One region of the Streptomyces sp. NBC_00637 genome, then DNA from elsewhere that is predicted to be linked to it. Evidence: riboswitches for the same ligand, from Rfam matches in the RefSeq annotation. Region 1 holds a riboswitch; the other holds the start of a gene.
The links. Region 1 has a riboswitch for cyclic di-AMP ahead of OG440_RS22040 (transglycosylase family protein). Riboswitches for the same ligand answer to the same signal wherever they lie in the genome.

Region 1 (7,640 bases):
TCCTCGATGCCGCGGGCCAGGCGCTCGGGGTTGGTGACGAAGAGGTCGTCGCCGACGATCTGGACCTTGTCGCCCAGCTTGTCGGTGATGACCTTCCAGCCGGCCCAGTCGTCCTCGTACAGCGGGTCCTCGATGGAGACCAGCGGGTACGCGGAGACGAGCTCCTCGTAGTACTCGGTCATCTCGGCGGCCGAGCGGGACTTGCCCTCGAACTCGTACTTGCCGTCCTTGTAGAACTCGGACGCGGCGACGTCGAGCGCGAGCGCGATCTGCTCGCCGGGCACGTAACCGGCCTGCTTGATGGCCTCGATGATGAGGTCGAGCGCGGCACGGTTGGACTCGAGGTTCGGGGCGAAGCCGCCCTCGTCGCCGAGGCCGGTGGACAGGCCCTTGGTCTTCAGCACCTTCTTGAGGGTGTGGTAGACCTCGGCACCCCAGCGCAGGGCCTCGGAGAAGGACTCCGCGCCGATCGGGGCGATCATGAACTCCTGGATGTCCACGTTGGAGTCGGCGTGCGAGCCGCCGTTCAGGATGTTCATCATCGGCACCGGCAGCAGGTGCGCGTTGGGGCCGCCCAGGTAGCGGAACAGCGGCAGGTCGCTGGCCTCGGAGGCGGCGTGGGCGACGGCGAGCGAGACGCCGAGGATGGCGTTGGCGCCGAGCGAGCCCTTGTTGTCGGTGGCGTCCAGGTCGAACATGGCCTGGTCGATCAGGCGCTGCTCGGTGGCGTCGTAGCCGACGAGCTCCGGGCCGATCTGCTCGATGACGGCGAGGACCGCCTTCTCGACACCCTTGCCGAGGTAGCGGTTGGGGTCACCGTCGCGGAGCTCGATGGCCTCGAAGGCACCGGTGGAGGCACCGGACGGAACGGCGGCACGACCCGTGCTGCCGTCGTCGAGGCCGACCTCGACCTCGACCGTGGGGTTGCCTCGGGAGTCCAGGATTTCCCGGGCTACGACGACGTCGATGGACGGCACGAGCATCTCCTTCTTGGGATGTGACGCTGGTTGTGCGGGGACCGGGGGCCTTGATGAGCCCTGGCCGGGCCTTGCGACTAGAGCCTAACCGCCCCGGGGCCGTCGGCAGCCGACCGACCGTCCCGTGGACAGACAGACCGTACCTATTGTTTCCGCCCGGAACAAAGGGGGGTGGCCAAGAAAGTCCGACAACAGGTGGTGAACGGGCAAAGAGAAACCCCGCTCCGGTGCGTACGGGGGAACACGCACCGGAGCGGGGGCCCGTGGGGACGGGGGGGGTGACCCTCACGAGGTCTTCAGTGTGCCGACCTCGGATGTGAGGGCGCTGTGGCTTCTCTGGGGGCCAGGTGTCACTTCAGGTGAAGCTGCTGGCCCGGGAAGATGAGGTCGGCGTCGTCGACGATGTCCTTGTTCAGCTCGAACAGCTTCGCCCAGCCGCCCTTGACCTTGTGCTTCTCGGCGATGGTGCTGAGGGTGTCGCCCTTGACGACCTTGTACTCGCCGTCGCCCTTCTTGACCTTCTTGCCCGTCGGGGTGGTGACCGTCTTGGAGGCGGCCGGGCGGTCGGTCGAACGGGAGGCGCTCTGCTCGTCGGTCGAGCGGCTGCTGGTGCTGCCGCTGTTCGACGAGCTGGACGAACCGGAGGAGCTGGACGAGCCGGAGCTCGACGAGTCGGCGCTGCCGCCGTCGTACGCGGCGCCGGACAGGCCGGTGCCGCAGACCGGCCAGGCACCCTTGCCCTGACCCGCGAGAACCTTCTCGCCGATGGCGATCTGCTGCGACTTGGAGGCCTGGTCGGCCTGCGAGGCGTAGGCGGTGCCGCCGTACGCGGCCCAGGTGGACGCCGAGAACTGGAGGCCACCGTAGTAACCGTTGCCGGTGTTGATGGACCAGTTGCCGCCGGACTCGCACTGGGCGACCGCGTCCCACTCGGAGGTGGTGGCGGCGGAGGCGTTGCCGGCCGCCATCAGCGGGGCGGCGATGGCGACCCCGGTGACGCCGGCGAGCGCGGCGACGCGGGTGGCCTTGGAGGGACGGCGGTGCTTGCCCTTGGCGCAAAACAGCATGGTGGATCCCCTCACCGACGCCTGCGAGGTGAGCTGTCGGGTTCGGGCCGTGTGAGTTGCCCGGCCACTCCTCGTCCGCCGGAGCACTGCTCCGTGGGAGGTGTGGCTTCACCCCGAGCCGTTCCGGTCAACCGACCGGCGCGGCACTTACCTTGGGTCCCCCGCTCCTGCCTACGGCGCTTGACGCGACGACTGTTCCCGGGGCGCCGCTGGCAGGATTCGGCGTTGCGACGGCCGGGGCTCGGGTTGCCGAGCGGCCTCGACCGTAGACACGCGATCGACGGAATTTCAAAGACGATCAGGGCTTCTGAGACTCATCCCACACTTTCACCAAACCGGACATTCGGCGCGAAGCGTGACGTGAACTCCCGCTGTTTTTCTTGGGCTTTGCGCCCTATTCCACCCCTGTGTCGAGGGTCTGACCGGCGGCGATGTTGCTCGGGTCGGCGCCGATGAGGTCCCTGTTCTCGGCGTAGAGGGCGCTCCATCCGCCGTCGAGACCAAGGGAGTCGGCGATCGACGCGAGGGAGTCGCCCTCCTGGACGACATAGGTGGCGGCGGCATGCCGGCCGGCGGAGGCGGTGGTGGTGCCGCCCTCGGCGGCGTCGGTCGCGGCCTTGGTCGCCGCCTCGTCGGCGGTGGAGCCGCGATGCTTGCCGGAGCCGAGGGAGCCGGTGTCGACGAGGCTCCAGGAGCCCTCACTCTGGCCGGAATTGTCCGAGTCATCCGCTTCCGGGGTCGCCGTGGGCGAGCCGTCGCCCGTCGACCCGTCACCCCGACCGCCGGAACCGCCGGACGTGCCGGAGTCGTCCGCGACGGCGGAGGAAGAGGAGGAAGGGGAGGAAGCGGACGCCGAGGGTGAACTGGACGAATCGGCGGACGAGTCGGACGATCCGGTCGAGGAGTCGTCACTCGTCGAGGAGCCCGAGGATCCGGACAATCCCCTGGACAGGTCGGACAATCCGGATGAACCAGAGGAGTCGGACGCGTCGGACGAGTCGTCCGCCACGCCGGTGTCCACGTTCAGCGCGCCGTTCTCCTGGGTGAGCCCGGAGGTCAGCCCGCAGGTGCCCCACGCGCCGATGCCGTCGGCCGCGAGGACCTTCTGCGCCACGGCGATCTGCTGGCTGCGGCTGGCCAGGTCGGGGCTCGTCGCGTAGTCGAGGCCGCCGTACGCCTCCCAGTCCTTCTGGGTGAGGCTCAGGCCGCCGTACTCGCCGGCACCCTCGTCGGCGCTCCACGAGCCGCCGGTCTCGCACTGCGCCACCTTGTCCCACACCGTGCCGTCGGCCGCGCTCGCGGCGGAGGCGGCGAGCAGCGGGATGGCGATGGCGGAGCCCGTCACTCCGGCCGCGACGAGGAGCGCCGGGGCCTGGCGGGGGCGACGGTGACGACCGTTCCCGGAGAGCATGCGAGGGGCCTTTCTGTGGACAGCACTGAACGGCGCGGCGGGCGGAACCGATGCGTCGCGCTGACGAGTGAACGTATCGGCAGACGATCACTTGTCACAAGTTAATGCCGCGCAGATCACGTGAAGATCACAGACTTGAGTGTTGGTCACCTTTGCTCCGCCGAACGGTCACACTCCCGCTGACATCCGGTCAGACACGGTCCGGTTATGCATCGGAATGCACCGGAGTGAACGCGACCGGCAAAGTCCGCAGTCCGCGCATGATGAGCCCGCCGCGCCACCTCAACTCGCCCGGATCCACGGCCAGTCGGAGATCGGGCAGGCGGGTGAGGAGCGTGGCCAGCGCGGTCTGGCCCTCCAGGCGGGCCAGCGGGGCGCCCAGACAGTAATGGATGCCGTGGCCGTAGCCGAGGTGCTGGTTGTCGCGGCGGGACAGGTCGAGGGTGTCGGGATCGACGAAACGCGCCGGGTCACGGTCCGCGGCCGCCAGCACGACGAGGACGGGGTCGCCCGCCGCGATGTCCTGCCCGCCGACGCTCAGCGGCTCGGTCGCGAAGCGCCAGGTGGCGAGTTCCACGGGCCCGTCGTAGCGCAGGAGTTCCTCGACGCCCGTTTCGAGGAGAGCGCGGTCGCCGTCGTCCTCGGTGAGCGAGCGCTGGAGACGGTCGCGCTGCTCGGGGTGGGTGAGGAGGGCGTAGGTGCCGTTGCCGATGAGGTTGACGGTCGTCTCGAAGCCGGCGAACAGCAGGATGAAGGCCATGGCGGCGGCCTCGTTCTCGGTGAGGTGCTCACCGTGGTCCGACGCGCGGATCAGCCCGGAGATGAGGTCCTCTCCGGGAGCCGGGTCCGCGGGAAGCTCGGCGCGCTTGCGGTGGATGAGCTCCAGCAGGTAGCCGCGCATCTTCTTGACCGACCGCGCGACCCCGCCCCGCGGCCCCCCGCCGTGCCGGATCATCATCCCCGCCCAGTCACGGAAGTCGTCCTGGTCCTCGCGGGGGACGCCCAGCAGGTCGCAGATCGCGTAGATGGGGAGAGGAAAGGCGAAGTCGTGGATGAGGTCGGCCTCACCCTCGGCGGCGAACCGGTCGATGAGCTGATCCGTCAGTTCCTGCACACGGGACGCGAACTCGGCGACCCGGCGGGGCGTGAAGGCCTTGCTGACGAGCCGTCGCAGCCGGGTGTGGTCCGGCGGGTCGATGTTGAGCAGATGCGTCATCAGCTCGGCCTTGCGCTCGCCGGGGATGCCGGTCTTGCCCTTGGCGTGCGCCGGTTCGTCGTGGTGCGCCGGGTTCTTGGAGAGCCGCTGGTCGGCGAGGGCCTGCTTCGCGTCGGCGTACCGGGTGACCAGCCAGGCCTCGACACCGCTGGGCAACACGGTGCGGTGCACGGGGGCGTGCTCGCGCAGCCAGGCGTAGGCGGGATAGGGATCGGTGGCGAACTCCCAGGTGAAGAGTTCGGGAGCGGTGGTGTCTGACTCGGGCTGCTCGGTCACTCCATGACCGTAGCGGTGCCCTCATCCCACCCCGCGAGGGCCTTCCGCGGCGCGGCACCCCTGGGCACGGGACGGGCGACAGCAATCCACGTGACTAACCGTCGACGCCCTCGACAGCCCGGATCGCGTCGCGGTACGCCCGGGCCGCCGCGCGCAGCGCCGCCTCCGGGTCGACGCCCTCCGACTCGGCTCGCGCCGCCAGGGCGAGCAGTTCGTAGCCGATGCCCTGGGCCGCCGGCAGCGGCACCTCCAGTCGTGCCGTGCGGGCCCGGGACACCAGTTTCGCTGCGAGGGCCAGGCCGGGCTGGTGGAGGGGGACGCCGTCGGTCACCGACTCCCGCCGCTTCTCCGCCGCCTTCGTGCGCAGCCAGTGCTCCTTCACCTCCTCCGGGGTGGTGGCCGTGGCGTCGCCGAAGACATGGGGGTGGCGGTGGATGAGCTTGGCGACGATCGTGCCCGCGACGTCGTCCACGGAGAACGGGGACTCCTCGTCCTCCTCGGCGATGCGGGCGTGGAAGACGACCTGGAGCAGGACGTCGCCCAGCTCCTCGCGCAGTTCGTCGTGGTCACCGTCCTCGATCGCCTCGACCAGCTCGTACGACTCCTCGACCGCGTATTTCGCCAGCCCCTTGTGGGTCTGCCGGGAGGACCACGGGCATTCGACGCGGATCCGGTCCATGACCTGGACCAGGTCGAGGAGCCGGGCGCCGGGGAGGTCGTAGGAGGCGGGGAGCAGTTCCAGCTCGGGCATGGACACTCGGCCGGAGCCGGCCAGGCGGGCCAGGCCGTCGGTGAGGGCCGGTTCGCCCTCCCCGGTGGCCACGACCACGACCGTGCGGCCGTCGGCGCAGGCGGCGAGGAGTTCCTCGGCGGTCGGGGAGGTCTCGTCGACGGTGATGCCGGCGTCGCACAGATAGGGCAGCTGCGGATGCGCGCCGTCCGCGCACAGCACCCGGTCCGCCGTGCGCAGCGCCTGCCAGGCGGGCCAGGACAGCAGGCCGGGGGCGACCCGGTGGCTGGTGGTGAGCAGGACGACACGGCCCGGGGCGGTGACTGCGGCGTCGGCGTCGGCGGAGCTGATTGCGTTCACACCCCGAACGTAACCCACACCCGCCGACGGACCCCGCGAGTTATCCACAGGCGAACCGGCCGGTCGTACGATCACATGGTCACGTCGCCGTGTCGCCCCGTGATCGCGGGGTCGCGGAGACGCGGGGTCGCGGAGACGCGGGGTCGCGGGGTCGCGGAGACGCGTGATCACGTCGTCACCTGGTCACGTGGTCACGTGGTCTGCTGTGTCCCCGCCGTGGAGATCTCCCGCACCCAGGGCGTCTTCGCGTCGACGCGGGCGACCTTCTGCGCGTCCCAGTTCCCGTAGCGCGGGTTGAGGTCGACGTCGAGGGCCTTGGAGGCCTTGGACAGCGCGTTCCAGAAGGCGGGCTGGCTGGTGTTCGTGCCGAGCTCGGTGGCGAGTTTCTGGGCCTCCAGCTGGAGGCGCAGGTTCTCGTCGAGGCGCTGCGGCGGAATGCCGTACTGCTGGAGCCACGCCGTCTCGAGGCCCTGCGCGCCGCCCGCCTGCTGTTCCAGTCCGGCCCGCATCTCCTGGACCTCCCGACGGCTGACGGTGATGCCCGCGTCCTCGGCGGCGCGGTGCAACACCTTGTCCAGGACCATGCCGTGCAGGGTGTCGCGGGCGAGGGAGCCGGTCTGGGCGACGGCCTGCGCGTACTGGGCGTCGTCGGTGACCGCTGCCCGCTGGGCGGCGCGCACCTCGTTCACCCGGCTCTCCAGCTGCGCGACGGTGATCCGCTGGCCGCCGACGACGGCCGCGGCACCGGGATGCGTGTCGTTCCCGCAGGCGGTGAGGAGAGGGGCCGCCATGATCGCGGCGGACAGCAGGAGCGCGGTGCGACGGCGGCGGTGCAAGGGAAACCTCCCGAGGAGATTGTGCGACGGTGCACAAAGTCTTGCGGTGATCGATGTTAGGCAGTGGGACGGCTGGGGCCAACCCATTCGACCAACGATTCACCGAGACTTCGGGCACCGCCGCGCCCGCTCGTCGCCCGCTCTTCGGTGCGAGGGCTCAGCCCTGCGCGTCCACCGCGTGCTCGACGGCCTCGGGTGATCCGGTTCAGCCGACGATGGCGACCGGCGCGTCCCACGCGTCGCGGTCCACGGTGATCGTGTAACCGCCGCGGGTCTCCTTGCTGTTGACCAGGTACTGGTGACCGCGGCTGTGGTTGGTGAACTGGGTGGCGCCCCACGGCCAGTCGGTGGTCGTGGTGTCCTTCTTGTCCCACAGCGCGTACCAGAGGTTGCCCGGCAGGTCCGTCTTGTTCGTGGCGGTGGCGATGGCCTTGGCGCTGGAACTGCTGAAGCCGTAGTACCCGCCCCGGTAGACCTTGGCGCGCAGCGTCTTGGTGAAGGAGCGCACATACGCCAGCACGGCGTCGTTGCACGCCTTGTCGGTGATGTCGTACGCCTCCATGTCGAGGTAGATCGGGCTGCCGGCCTTCATGCCGAGCGCCGCGGCCTTGGCGACCGCGTCCGCGCCGTCGGTCGCGCCCAGGGAGGTGGCCGTGGCGGCGGTGATCTTCTCGGGGCTGGAGCCCGTCTGGCAGGGCGGCTGGGCGCCGACGTAGAGCGGGATCAGCTTCCATCCGGCCGTGTTGACCGACTTCACCCAGGAGGCG
Region 2 (7,640 bases), 3.8 Mb from region 1:
CTCTGGATCCGGCTGATCATCTACATCGCGGTGGGACACGTCTTCGCGGCGTTCCTCTGGCTGCTGTTCGAGGTGGGGGCCAACCAGTAGAGCTTCCACGCCTGGTGCGGCCGGTGCGGCCGGTGCGGCCGGCATCGGCTTGCGGGCACCGCGCCGCTCACGGGCGTCCCTCGCGACGTCAGTCGAGCAGCCGGTCCCGCAGTCGCTCACGGGTCTCGGGGGAGAGGCCGAGGCCCTTCTCCAGGTAGGCGTCGACGCCGCCCCAGGTCTCCTCGATGGTCTCCACGGCCGCCGTGAGGTACTCCGCACGGGCGTCGAAGAGGGGGCTGAGCAGCTCCATCACCTCGGGGGAGTAGGCCTCGGCGGAGGTGGCGCTGCGGCGCACCCGGTAGCGGCGGTGCTTGGCGTTGGACTCCAGGTAGTCGGCGAGGATCGCCTCGCGCTCCACGCCCAGGGCGAGCAGCGTCACCGCGATGGACAGGCCCGCGCGGTCCTTGCCCGCCGCGCAGTGCATCAGGGCCGGGACGCTGTCCTCGGCGAGGGAGTGCAGCACCCGCGCGTGCTCGGCCGTCCGCTCCTTGATGATCGAGCGGTAGGAGGCGATCATCCGCCCGGCGGCCTTGCCGTCGCCGAGGATCACGCGCAGCTGGTCGATCTCGCCGTCGCGCACCATCTTCCAGAACTCGGAGCCGTCCGCCGGGTCCGACAGGGGCAGGTTCACGTTGCGCACGCCCGGCAGCTCGACGTCCGGGCCCTCCAGCTTCTGGTCCGCGGCGTTGCGGAAGTCGAAGATCGTGTGCAGGCCCAGGCCGGAGAGGAACGCGGCGTCCTCGTCGGTCGCGTGCGCGAGATGGCCGCTGCGGAACAGCACGCCGTGCCGCACCCGCCGGCCGTCGACGGTCGGCAGACCGCCCACATCCCGGAAGTTGCGGACACCGGCCAGCTCGGGCTCGGTCGACGGGATCTGCTGCGTCACGGGGGCTCCCTCCCTGTCGGTCTCCGTCGGCGCGGCTCGTGGTGGCCGACGGGCCTCCTCGACGATACGACATGGATTCCCCGGGCAACGGGTTGTCCACAGGGGGGTGCTGGGACGTCTGCCCAGGTGAAGAGTTGTCCGCGGAAAGTTGCCCGGCGGGCCGACCGCATTCGATGATGTTGGTGCTTGATCGCACCTGTTCGAATTAGTGGGGGTTTGATGCCCGAGATCGCCGACGACGGCCGCACCTGGCTCCTTTCCGGGCCGACGAGCAGCTACGCCCTCCACCTCACCGAGGCCGGCGAGCTGGTCCACCTGCACTGGGGCCCGGGCATCGCGCTCGCGGACGCCGAGGCACTCGCCGCCGTCGCGCCGTCGGAGCGCGGGGCGTCCTTCGAATCCCCGCTCGACGGCCGGGAGGAGTACCCGCTCGAGGGCGGCCCCCGCTTCGTCCGGCCCGCGCTGTCCGTGCGCACCGACGAGCGACGCGGCACCGAGTGGTGCTACGAGGACTTCGAGGCCGACGGCGACGAGCTGCGGCTGCGGTTCCGCGACGCCGGGCTGACCGTGACCCTGCACTACCGGATGCGGGGCGACGTCGTCGAGCGCTGGACGACCCTGCGCAACGACGGTGAGCGGCCGCTGGAGCTGCTGCGCGCCGACTCCGCCACCTGGACCCTGCCCGAGCGCGACGACTGGCGGCTGTCGCAGCTGCACGGCCGCTGGGCCGCCGAGTCCCGGCTCACCCGGTCCCCGCTCTCCTACGGCGAGAAGGTCATCGGCAGCCGCCGCGGCCACACCGGGCACCAGCACCTGCCCTGGGTCGCCCTGGACACCGACGCGACCGAGGAGCGCGGCGAGGTCTACGGATGTGCCCTCGGCTGGTCGGGTTCCTGGCGGATCGCCGTCGCCCAACTCCCCGACGCGCGCGTGCAGATCACCGGCGGCGCCGGGTACGACGACTCGGGCCTGCTGCGACTGGCCACGGGGGAGTCCTTCAGCACGCCCGTCTTCGCCGGCCTGTGGAGCGACGCCGGCTTCGGCGGGGCGAGCCGCGCCTGGCACGCCTACCAGCGCGCGTACGTCGTCCCGGACGCCGAGCAGGACCGGCCGGTGCTGTTCAACTCCTGGGAGGCGACGTACTTCGACATCTCCGAGGAGCAGCAGGGCACGCTCGCCCGGCGGGCCGCCGCGATCGGCGTGGAGCTCTTCGTCGTCGACGACGGCTGGTTCGGGGCGCGCACCGGCGACCACGCCGGGCTCGGCGACTGGCAGCCCAACCCCGACCGGTTCCCCAGGGGGCTGAAGCCCCTCGCCGACCAGGTCCACGCCCTCGGCATGCAGTTCGGCATCTGGGTCGAGCCCGAGATGGTCAACCCCGACAGCGACCTCTACCGGGCCCACCCCGACTGGGTGCAGTTCCAATCCGGACGAAAGCGGACGGAGTTCCGCAATCAGCTCGTCCTGAACCTCGCGCGCGAGGACGTCCAGGAGTACCTGTGGGAACAGCTCCACGGACTCCTGTCCAGCGCGCCGGTGGACTATGTGAAATGGGACTTCAACCGCTGCTTCACCGACGCGGGCTGGCCGGACGACCCCTACCCGCAGCGCCTCTGGGTCGATCACGTCCGGGCCCTGTACGCCCTGCTGGACCGGCTGCGGGCGGCCCATCCCGGGGTCGCCTTCGAATCCTGCTCCGGCGGCGGCGGACGTATCGACCTCGGGATCATGAGCCGCACCGACCAGGTGTGGACCTCCGACAACACCGATCCGCTGGACCGGCTCGACATCCAGCACGGCTTCAGCCAGATCCACCCCGCCCGGGTCATGGCGGCATGGGTCACCGACAGTCCCAACGCCCAGCTCAACGGCCGGGTCAGCTCGCTGCGCTTCCGGTTCGTCAGTGCCATGGCCGGCGTGCTCGGGGTGGGCGGGGATCTCTCCGAGTGGAGCGAGGAGGAGCTCGCCGAAGCGCGTCGATGGGTGGACCTCTACAAGGAGATCCGGCCCGTCGTGCAACAGGGCGACCTCTACCGCCTGCGGCCCCCGACGGGCGGTCTGAGCGCCGTCCAGTACCTGCGCGGTGACGAGAGCGTCGTCCTCGCCTGGCTCCAGGCGCAGCGGTTCGGTGAGGCCGCTCCGGCGCTGCGTCTGCGCGGGCTCGACCCGACGGCATCGTACGAATGCCGTGAAACGGGCGAAGTCCACCGGGGGGCGGTGCTGCTGCATCACGGGCTGCGTACCGGACTGCGGGGCGACCTTGATGCGACGGTTATCCGGCTGCGTCGTATCTGAGGTTTCTGTCCGAATTGGTTCCTTAATTCCAACTCGCTCTGGAATAAAGGAACCTGGAGAGCTGTCACGTGAGCAGCGTCATATCCGTGACCGTATGTCGTCCGTCATGTTCACGTAATTCGCATGCTTTCCAAGGGCCTTGGCGACCAACGGGCCCCCCGTCTCACGGAGTGTGACCGGGGATTCTCACAGCGGATCAAGAGAAAGGCTTCACCCGCACAACCTCTGCTTGTCCCTGTGCGTCCTGGTCGCTTACGTTCCACACCAATCCGGACGGACGCCGAATCCTGCCACCGCCCGGAGTCCGCACACTCACCCGTACATGGCAGGAGCGGGGGACCCACAGGCAGAACCGCCTGTTCCGGTCTCCGGAACAGGCTTTGGGGTAAAGCCGCGCCTCGGCGCGGCCGGGCATCTCCAGTCCGCACCCGACAGCTCACCTCGCAGGCGCCGGAGAGGAATTCGCCATGCCCGCGAAGGGTAAGCACCGCCGTCCGAAGGCCCAGCGCTTCACTCGTTCCATCGCCGTCGCCGGAACGGGCGGCGCCGCGCTCGCCCTTCCGCTCATAGGCGCCGCCGGCGCTCACGCGGCCCCCGCCCAGTCCGTCGCGCAGTCCGCCTCCCAGGCCGTTCCGGAACAGGTCGTGCAGTCCGTGCCGGTGGCGCAGAAGACGACCACCGCCACGACGGCCAAGACCTACACCGTGCGATCCGGCGACTACCTGTCGAAGATCGCCGACGAGCAGGACGTCAACGGTGGCTGGCAGAAGCTGTACCAGGACAACCGGCAGGCCGTGGGCAGCGACCCGTCGCTGATCCACCCCGGCCTGAAGCTCTCGATCGGCAAGAAGGCCGCGACCTCCGCGACCGGCGGCACCGGCTCGTCGTCCGGCTCCTCTTTGTCCTCCTCCTCGTCGAAGTCGAAGGCGTCCGGAACCACGTCGAAGTCCTCGTCCTCTTCCTCCTCCTCGAAGGCGGTCACCCAGGCCGCCGAGAGCGGCACCGGCACCTCCAGCGGTTACACGCTGCCGGTGGCGGGCGCCACCGTCGGCACCGCCTACCACACGGCCGGCAGCATGTGGTCCAGCGGCTACCACACCGGCACCGACTTCGTCGTCCCGACCGGCACCACCCTCAAGGCCGTGGGTGCGGGCACCGTCGTCTCCGCGGGCTGGGGCGGCGCGTACGGCAACCAGGTCGTCATCAAGCTCGCCGACGGCTACTACGCCCAGTACGCCCACCTGTCCCAGCTGTCCGTCTCGGCCGGCCAGACCGTGAGCGTGGGCCAGCAGGTCGGCCTCTCCGGTGCGACCGGCAACGTGACCGGCCCGCACCTGCACTTCGAGATCCGGACCACGCCGGACTACGGCTCCGACGTGGACCCGATCGCCTACCTCCGCGCGCACGGCGTCTCCGTCGGCTGACCCCCTCCGACCGCGACGACCTCCCGCCTGACACGCGGCCGAAGGCCGGACCCCGATCCCCGGGTCCGGCCTTCGGCGTGTCCGGGGTGAGCGGCTTCGGAAATGGCGCGTTCATGATCGTTCCATTGCGGTCATGTGGCGGCCCCCTTTGTCCCGTCGACAGGTGGGGCGGACTCGGGACACAGTGATCTCCATCGGCGAGCAAGCGCTTTCTGTCGTCTCTGCCGACGGCGCCGAGACCCGCCGGGATACCGAGCCGCGTCTCGGTGCCCCCGCCCATCGAAGGAGTTGGCCCCATGTCGACCACCCGCAGGACGTTCGGAGCTCTCGCCGCCGGTGCCGCGCTGGGCGCCTTCGCCCCGGCGGCCGCGGCGAGCGCCGCGAGTGCCGGGCCCCGCCGTCGCCGCCTGATCGCCCACGACGACTTCCGCCACGGCCTGCGCCAGTGGGCCGTCGAACTGGAACAGGGCGGGACGGTCACCGCCTCCCGCGGGACCCTGGAGGTCGACGTCCCCGCCGGGGCGACGATCTGGTTCAAGCGGCCGCTCACGGGACCGTACGTCCTCGAGTACGTCGCCACACCCGTCTCCGCGGGCGGGGTCCACGACCGCGTCTCCGACCTCAACAACTTCTGGAACGCCGTCGACGTGCGCTCCCCGGAAGACCTCTTCGCCACCCGGCGCGGCGGCGCCCTCGCCGAGTACGACTACCTGAAGGCGTACTACGTCGGCTACGGCGCCAACACCAACACCACGACCCGGCTGCGCCGCTACGTCGGCGAGGCGGGGGTCCGGCCGCTGGTCTACGACTACACCGAGCCGCTGCTCGTCGCGAACGAGCCGAACCACGTCCGCGTCGTCTCCGACGGCTCGGTCGTCCGCTGGTGGAACAACGGCCGGCTCGTCTTCGACTTCACCGACCCGGAGCCCTACACGGGCGGGCACTTCGCCTTTCGTACCACCTGGAGTCATTTCCGGATCAACGACTTCCGGGCGTGGTCGCTTATTCCCTGATTGGTCAACTCTTTACGGGTGTCTTATCTCACCGACCGTCAACCCCTTCCTACGATCGCGTAGGTCACATTCGAAGGTGAATGATGAACGGCTGTGGCAGACGATTCGAAGAGTGACGACAGATCAGTGATCGGGTCGTACGTGGCGGTGGGGGACAGCTTCACCGAGGGCGTCGGCGACCCCGGCCCCGACGGGGCGTTCGTCGGCTGGGCGGACCGCTTCGCGGTGCTCCTCGCCGACCGGCGACCCGAGGGCGACTTCAACTACACCAACCTCGCGGTCCGCGGGAAGCTGCTCGACCAGATCGTCGAGGACCAACTCCCCAGGGCGGTGGAACTCGCCCCGGACCTGGTCTCCTTCTGCGCGGGCGGCAACGACATCCTCCGTCCCGGCACCGACCCGGACGAGGTCGCCGAGCGTTTCGAACGCGCGATCTCGGCCCTGACCGCCGCAGCCGGCACCGTCATGGTGACGACCGGCTTCGACACCCGTGGCATCCCCGTGCTCAAGCATCTGCGCGGCAAGATCGCCACCTACAACGGGCACGTCCGTGCCGTGGCCGACCGCTACGGCTGTCCGGTGCTCGACCTGTGGTCCCTGAAGTCCATCCAGGACCGCAGGGCCTGGGACGGCGACCGGCTCCACCTCTCCCCGGAGGGGCACACGCGCGTGGCGCTGCGCGGTGGGCAGGCCCTCGGCATCGAGGTACCGGCCGACCCGGAGCAGCCGTGGCCGCTCCTCCCGCCGCGCGGCACGCTGGACGTGCGGCGCGACGACGTCCACTGGGCGCGCGAGTACCTGGTGCCGTGGATCGGGCGCCGGCTGCGCGGGGAGTCCTCCGGTGACCACGTGACCGCCAAGGGCACGCTGTCGCCGGACGACATCCGGATGCGGATAGCGGCCGTGGCCTGAACCCGCGGCCGGGTGGCACGCGGCCGGCCGTGGACGACGCACGGCCGGCCGCTCCACCAGTGAGGTGATCGCACGGGAGTGGTGCCCGGGCGGGGCCGGACACGGGTGCTGGGATGACCGCACCCCCGCCCGCGCTCGCCCCCCGCATCCGCACCGGGCACCGCCCGACGCCTCCAAGGACCGGTCCCGTATGCCCCTTCCCCGTACGTCCGTCGCCGCGGCCCTCGTCTCCCTGCTCGCCCTAAGCATCCCCGCGCTCACCGCCTCCACGGTGGCCGCGCAGCCCGCCCACCCCGCCGCGACGGCCCGTCCGCTCGCACCGGACAGCCCCGCCACCGTCACGGTCACCGGCGAGGGCAGCGCGAGCGCGCCGCCCGACCTCGCGGTCGTCGGCGCGGGCGTCGAAGCCTCCGCCAAGACCTCGCAGTCCGCGCTGGACGCCCAGAACAAGGCGGCCGCCGCGCTGCTGTCCGCCGTCCGCGCGCAGGGCGTCGCCGACCGGGACATCCGTACGGAGAGCCTCTCCCTCGACGCCGTCTACGACCACACGGGCGGCACCGCCCGGCTGACGGGTTATCAGGCCGCGCAGTCCTTCTCCCTGAAGGTGCGTGACGTGACGAAGGTCGGCGCGGTCGTGCAGGCGGTCACCGACGCCGCCGGTGACGCCGGGCGGATCGGCTTCGTGGCCTTCGACGTCGCCGACCCCACTCCCTTGCGGGCCGGCGCACGCGAGGCCGCGCACGCCGACGCCCACGCCAAGGCCGAGCAGTACGCCCGCCTCGGCGGCCACCGCCTGGGCCGGCTCGTCTCGCTCAGCGAGGACGCCTCCAGCTCCCCGCGCCCGGCGCCGTCGGCCGCGGACACCCCCGGTGCCGGTCTCGGCGGTGTGCCCGTCGCGCCCGGCGAGATCCGCGCGACGGCGACGGTGACGGCGGTGTACGAGCTGGACTGAGCCGCCGGGCCCGAGTGCGTCACCGGCGCGAGTGCGTCGCCGGGCCGGTGGGGCGCCGGACCACTCGG

Region 2: linked by a shared signal. The riboswitch ahead of OG440_RS05400 (peptidoglycan DD-metalloendopeptidase family protein) and the one ahead of OG440_RS22040 (transglycosylase family protein) in region 1 are both predicted to bind cyclic di-AMP.

Annotation. Positions count from the first base shown of each region.
Region 1 is NZ_CP109046.1:5,010,486-5,018,125, reverse strand. Features, by position in the region: gene eno (phosphopyruvate hydratase) at 1-983, opposite strand, end outside; gene OG440_RS22040 (transglycosylase family protein) at 1,328-2,044, opposite strand; cyclic di-AMP (ydaO/yuaA leader) riboswitch at 2,048-2,233, opposite strand; gene OG440_RS22035 (transglycosylase family protein) at 2,439-3,455, opposite strand; gene OG440_RS22030 (cytochrome P450) at 3,661-4,947, opposite strand; gene OG440_RS22025 (nucleoside triphosphate pyrophosphohydrolase) at 5,042-6,037, opposite strand; gene OG440_RS22020 (SurA N-terminal domain-containing protein) at 6,229-6,873, opposite strand; gene OG440_RS22015 (glycoside hydrolase domain-containing protein) at 7,079-7,640, opposite strand, start outside.
Region 2 is NZ_CP109046.1:1,237,383-1,245,022, reverse strand. Features, by position in the region: gene OG440_RS05415 (DUF6126 family protein) at 1-90, shown strand, start outside; gene OG440_RS05410 (tyrosine-protein phosphatase) at 179-976, opposite strand; gene OG440_RS05405 (alpha-galactosidase) at 1,196-3,271, shown strand; cyclic di-AMP (ydaO/yuaA leader) riboswitch at 3,540-3,734, shown strand; gene OG440_RS05400 (peptidoglycan DD-metalloendopeptidase family protein) at 3,739-4,695, shown strand; gene OG440_RS05395 (DUF6250 domain-containing protein) at 4,992-5,708, shown strand; gene OG440_RS05390 (SGNH/GDSL hydrolase family protein) at 5,835-6,620, shown strand; gene OG440_RS05385 (SIMPL domain-containing protein) at 6,811-7,572, shown strand.